DNA from 2 places in the Clostridium sp. Marseille-QA1073 genome. Region 2 is predicted to be linked to the other one. Evidence: riboswitches for the same ligand, from Rfam matches in the RefSeq annotation. Region 2 holds a riboswitch; the other holds the start of a gene.
The links. A riboswitch is a leader RNA that binds a small molecule or an ion and turns the genes downstream of it on or off. The one in region 2 is predicted to bind S-adenosylmethionine.

Region 1 (3,326 bases), on a different contig from region 2:
AGTAGAACTCAATTATTGGAACATATTTACCTTAAATAAAAAAGATTATAAGAGAAGTCAGAAAGAAATATTAGAATATGGAATACCATTGTTATTTACTTTTGTAATCACTTGGCTTTTCCAATCAGCAGATAAGATAGCAATTAAACATTTTAATGACTTGAATGAAGTTGGAATATATGGATCAGCTTTTAAAATTATTTCTATATTAAATATAATTCAAAGTTCTTTTACAACATTTTGGGTTCCAGTAGCATTTGAGCGTTATGAAAAAGACCCTAATGATACAAAGTTTTTTGAGAAGATGAATTTATTAATAACAGTGGTAATGATGCTTGGAGGCATACTTCTAATATTATTTAGAGATTTAATAATATTATTGCTTGGTAAAGAATATAGAAGTGCTATTTTCTTAATTCCATTCTTAAGTTTTATGCCAATAATGTACACAATCTCCGAGACTACTGTTATGGGAATTAATTTTCTTAAAAATCCTAGATCACATATATACATTGCAGCAGTATCATGCATAACTAATATAATAGGTAATATTATATTAGTACCTATATATGGTGCAAAAGGTGCAGCTATTTCAACAGGAATTTCTTATATAATATTCTTTGCTATGAGAACTTTCATATCTTTAAAACATTTTAAAGTTAATTATCATATAAAGGAATTCTCTATAATGACTGTAGCATTAACACTCTATGTATTGTACTCAACCTTTATGGAAGTCAACTTAACCTATATATTGATAGGAATAGGTGAAATTGGTCTTCTACTATTTGTATATAGAGATTATGTAGGTGGGGGAATAAAAAAATTTAAAGCAAAATTGAAAAAGAATTAAAAAGTTTTAAAAAAGTACTTGAAATAAATCCAAAATAGATATAAAATGATAAAAAAGAAAAAATTAATAATAGATACTAAATCTTATTAAGAGCGGTGGAGGGACTGGCCCTATGAAGCCCGGCAACCAGTACGTTATGTACATTGGTGCTAAATCCTGCAACATTATGTTGAGAGATGAGGATGCTTTGGTATATCAAGCCCGAGGATTTCCTCGGGCTTTAATTTATTTATTCGCGAATAATATTTATTATACAATATTTACTATTTATGGATAATACTTATTATCTAATGTATGTAAGATAAAACAATTAATTAATATACAATATCTATTTTTTACTAGTAAGATATAAAGTTTGACTTAAGTTTGAGTTATGGCTCTATTCTGATGAAATAATAAAATGAAAACTGTAGTAATACATAAGTTTTTAGTAATATTAAGAATTATTTTTAATTATGAAATAGATGTACTCTATACCGAATTGTGTAATGAAAAAAGGGGTGATACTTTTGATAGAAATTCTGTCAGTAGAAAAAAGCTTCGGAGACTTAAAAGTACTGAAGGATATAAACTTAAAGATAAATAGAGGAGAAATATTTGGCATAGTTGGACATAGTGGTGTAGGTAAGTCTACATTACTAAGATGTCTAAATAAACTAGAGGAGTATGATAGTGGCACTATAAAAATAGAAAATAGGGAAATAAATAATTTGCAAGGCAAGGAACTGAGAGAGTTTAGAAGAAATTTAGGAATGATTTTTCAAAACTTTTCTCTTCTTGAAAGGAAAACTGTATTTGAAAATATTGCGTTACCATTGGAATGTTGGGGATTTGATAAGAACTATATAAAATCAAAAGTCTTAGAACTATTAAAGGTAGTTAATTTAGAAGAAAAAATTAATTCTAAACCTAAAGAGCTTAGTGGAGGACAAAAACAAAGAGTAGCAATAGCTAGGGCATTAGCTTTAGACCCACATATACTTTTATGTGATGAAGCAACTTCTGCATTAGATCCAAAAACAACTAAGGATATACTAAATCTTCTTAGAAAGATTAATGAAAAACTTAACATAACCATAATTATAGTTACTCATCAAATGGAAGTGATAAGAGAAGTTTGTAATAGGGTTGCAATTATGGAAAGTGGAGAAGTAGTAGAAATGGGAGAAGTTGAAGAACTTTTCATAAAGCCTCCTAAAGCTTTAAAGAGATTAATAGGAGAGGAAGATATTGTTCCAGATAGTGGAGTAAATATAAGATTATTTTTCCCTAAAGAGACATCAAATGAAAGTATTATAACTTCTATGGCAAGAGAATTAAATATCGATATGTCTATAGTATGGGGAAAACTTGAAAGGTTTAGAGACGACGTGTTAGGAAGTCTCGTAATTAATATTGATAATTGTAATAAAGAAAAAGTTATTAATTATCTTTCAAGTAAAAATATATCTTGGGAGGTGATTAATAATGAGTAGTGAGATTATAACCTTACTAAAAGATATATTATTAAAGGGTTTTTTAGAGACTTTATACATGGTATTTTGGTCTACACTATTTGCTGTAGTGCTAGGATTTTTATTAGCATTAGTATTAACAGTTACTAAGAGAAAGGGATTAAGACCTAATAGATTAATATACAAAGCTCTAGATGTGGTTATAAATATTTTAAGATCATTTCCTTTTATAATATTAATAATAGCTATAATCCCTTTAACTAAAGTTTTAACAGGATCAATAATTGGTGAAAAAGCAGCAATTGTACCTTTAACTATAGGAGCAGCGCCTTTTGTTGCAAGGGTAGTAGAGTCAGCGTTAAATGAGGTAGATAAATCATTGATAGAAGCAGCAAAATCCTTTGGAGCTAGCAATCTTCAAATATTATTTAAGGTAATAGTAAAGGAAGCTATGCCTTCTATAATATCGGCTATAACTTTAACTACAATCACCATTATAGGATATTCAGCAATGGCTGGCGCAGTAGGGGCAGGAGGATTAGGTTCTGTTGCTATAATGTACGGATATAATATGTTTAATGATAAGGTAATGATATATACGATTATTGTATTAATACTTTTAGTACAATGCATTCAATCTTTTGGAAATATAGTTTATAAGAAATTGAAGTAATAGGGAGGTAATTTAAATGAAAAAAATTTTATCAGTAGTATTAAGTGGATTATTAATCTTTACATTAGGAGCATGTGGAAAAAAAGTTGATAGTAAAAAAATAACAATAGGTGCAACAGCAGTACCTCATGCGGAAATATTAGAGGAAGTTAAACCAATATTAAAAGAAAAAGGATATGAACTTGAAATTAAAGTTTTTTCTGACTATGTATTACCTAATAGAGCATTGGAAGATGGTGAGCTGAATGCAAACTTTTTTCAACATATTCCATATCTCGAAGAATTCAATAAAAATCATAAAACTAATATAGTTGCCTTAAATAAAATTCATTTAGAGCCATTAGGG
Region 2 (3,326 bases):
TTTTTCTAATATTACCATTTCTTATATTGGCAATGGTATAACCATTATCCTCATTTTTAAAGACAATATCATCTATTATCCCTGTTATATCTGTCATGAAAATCTCTCCTAAAAATTCTTCTTTTGATTAATTATATCATAGCTGCTTGTATGGTTCTAATTATACTCTTTATAGGTGTTCCATACAGAACAGAATATGATTAAAAATTGTTAATTTGTAATAATTGACACTTCAATTATGAATCTTGTACTATTTTAAATCTTTCATTATGAATTGGCAAAAATATATTCTATATATAATATATTTTTGCCAATTCATAATCATTACAAACCTGTTAAATTCTATATATACCACTCCTAAATTGAATGTATCTTTGAGAATAATTAGCACTTATTGGAAAAATATCAAATTCACAATCACAAATTTTGAATTGTGCATTAACAAAGCCCTGTACTAAATTAAGTACAGGGCTTTATGCTTATATATATCTTCTAATTTGGGCTACTTTACTTAATTTTTCCCATGGAAGATTTAAATCTGTTCTTCCAAAGTGTCCATAAGCAGCTGTTTGTCTGTATATTGGTCTCCTTAATTCTAATTCTTTTATTATAGCACCAGGTCTTAAATCGAATACTTCTTTAATTATTTCAACAATCTTATCATCTGGTATCTTTCCTGTTCCAAAAGTATCAACTTCAATTGATACAGGATTAGCTACTCCTATAGCGTATGCAAGTTCTACTTCTAGTTTATACGCAACTCCTGCAGCTACTAGGTTTTTAGCCACCCATCTTGCAGCATATGCAGCTGAGCGGTCAACTTTTGTTGGATCTTTTCCTGAGAATGCTCCACCGCCATGTCTTCCGTATCCACCATAAGTGTCAACAATTATTTTTCTTCCTGTTAATCCTGAATCACCTTGTGGTCCGCCTATAACAAACTTTCCAGTTGGATTAATATAGTATTTAGTATTTTCATCTAATAATTCAGATGGTACTATAGCATTTATAACATGTTTCATTAAGTCTTCATAAATTTGCTCTTGAGAAACATCTGGGCAATGTTGAGTTGATATAACTATTGCATCTATTCTTATTGGTTTTTCATCCTCATATTCAACTGTAACTTGAGTTTTTCCATCTGGTCTTAAATATGATAAAGTTCCATTTTTTCTAACTTCTGACAATCTTCTTGATAATCTATGAGCCATAGCTATTGGAAGAGGCATATATTCTTCAGTTTCAGATGTAGCAAATCCAAACATCATTCCCTGATCTCCAGCCCCTACAGCTTCAATTTCCTCTTTCGCTTGTCCTCTTTTTTCTATTGCCTCATCAACACCTTGAGCTATATCTGGAGATTGCTCATCAATAGATGTTAATACAGCACAAGTATTGCAATCAAACCCAAACTTAGCTCTTGTATATCCTATTTCTTCTACAGTTTTTCTAACTACTTTTGGAATATCTACATAACAATTAGTTGTTATCTCTCCCATAACCATAACCATACCAGTAGTTACTGCTGTTTCACAAGCTACTCTAGCATTAGGATCTTTTTCTAATATACTATCTAAAACTGCATCTGATATTTGATCGCACATTTTATCTGGATGGCCTTCTGTAACTGACTCTGAAGTAAATAATCTTCTCATTTATAATCTCCTCCTCACTATATTTATAAAATAAAAAAACTCTTCTTAGATAAGAAGAGGCTAATATACATACTTGCACTCTCTTATCTTGCAGAATTACTTCCACAGGAATTGGCACCGTGGTAAAATATATACCGGTTGCCGGGTTTCACAGGGCCCGTTTCCCTCCACCTCTCTTGATAAGAGTATTATTTTATTATTAAGTTTACTAGATAAATACTAACATAATGTCATTTCTCTGTCAATATTACTACTGTAAATTATATTAAGAGGAAAATTTTTCTATAAACATTACATATATCATAAAAAGACATTCTATAAGTATGTGTTTCTGCTGAGAAGTTAATTTTCTTTCTCTCTATGTTTATTATCTGTTCTACAGATAATGTGAACAAAGTGAGTTCTCTTTGCTTCTTTAAATATCACTTTTTTTCGGAATGAGTCGGATAATTTTATCATCACCTACATTAGGATTTCCTCTTCCATCCATATTACTCGTTGTCAGATAAATCGATCCATCTTTCGCCTGAATAACCTCACGCAAACGCCCATACTCATTCTTTAGCCATGATTCTAGATTCTTTACTTCTGTTCCATCTTCATTTAGGGATATAGCAAGTAGTTGTTCTCCACGCAAAGTAGCAACTAATAATTTTCCTTGCCATGGTCCTTGATTTACGAAGGCAATGCCTGAAGGTGCCCATGTATCTTCTCCACTGTGTATTAAAGGTTTTTGTGTTACAACTTCTTCGGATTCTTCATTTCCTTGAACGAGAGGCCACCCATAATTGGCTCCTGGTTGTATAATATTTATCTCATCATGTCCTATCTGTCCATGGTCTGATTCATATAAGATATCTTTTGAATTCCATGCTAAGCCTTGAGGATTTCTATGCCCTAAACTATAAACAGGTGAATTAATAATTGGATTATCTGCTGGGATACTGCCGTCTGATTCTATTCGCAGTATTTTTCCTGCTTTACTTGTTAAATCTTGTGCTAACATAGAATTTCCTGCATCTCCTGTTGTTATATATAATTTCTGATCTGGTCCTATCTTTATCCTTCCTCCATTATGAATTTGTCCACCAGGGATTTTATCTAGAATAATCCGGTCAATGGATGCCTTATTATTTTCTTCAATCAATCTTACAACACGATTATAAATTTGATTACCTTCTACATATGAATGCATAACATACATATAATTGTTTTGTGAATAATTTGGGTCTAGAACAATACCCATTAACCCTCCTTCCCCCTGACTTATAAAGGGTGCACCAAATGTAATGAGTGGCTGAGTATTAAGTTTGCCATCTTCAATCACTCTAATTGTTCCAGACCGCTCCGTAAAATACACTTTTCCTTCATCGCTTATTGCTATAGCCCAAGGTATATATAGATTTTCAGCGATAATTTCAATTTCATAAGGAAATTCATCTGATGTGACTACATTAACTTTGGCATTAGTTACATTACGACTACGTAATATAATATTAGACAAAACATTGTAAATCGTTTCTCTCATACTATTATCCTCCAAACTTAAATAAATCCATATCTAAATACATACTTTAATTATATTAGGAGATATTTATTTTAATGCATTATTGGCCACGCCTTAAAATGATCAAAAACAGTAGGGATAAATTAATGCTTTCATATTAATAA

Region 1: linked by a shared signal. The riboswitch ahead of ACY1IQ_RS11860 (methionine ABC transporter ATP-binding protein) and the one ahead of metK (methionine adenosyltransferase) in region 2 are both predicted to bind S-adenosylmethionine.

Annotation. Positions count from the first base shown of each region.
Region 1 covers NZ_JBSVQM010000011.1:125,908-129,233, forward strand. Annotated here, with positions in the region: gene ACY1IQ_RS11855 (lipopolysaccharide biosynthesis protein) at 1-853, shown strand, start outside; SAM riboswitch class I at 934-1,036, shown strand; gene ACY1IQ_RS11860 (methionine ABC transporter ATP-binding protein) at 1,363-2,328, shown strand; gene ACY1IQ_RS11865 (methionine ABC transporter permease) at 2,321-2,980, shown strand; gene ACY1IQ_RS11870 (MetQ/NlpA family ABC transporter substrate-binding protein) at 2,997-3,326, shown strand, end outside.
Region 2 covers NZ_JBSVQM010000028.1:29,471-32,796, reverse strand. Annotated here, with positions in the region: gene recD2 (SF1B family DNA helicase RecD2) at 1-97, opposite strand, end outside; gene metK (methionine adenosyltransferase) at 480-1,655, opposite strand; SAM riboswitch class I at 1,736-1,841, opposite strand; gene ACY1IQ_RS18555 (PQQ-dependent sugar dehydrogenase) at 2,071-3,183, opposite strand.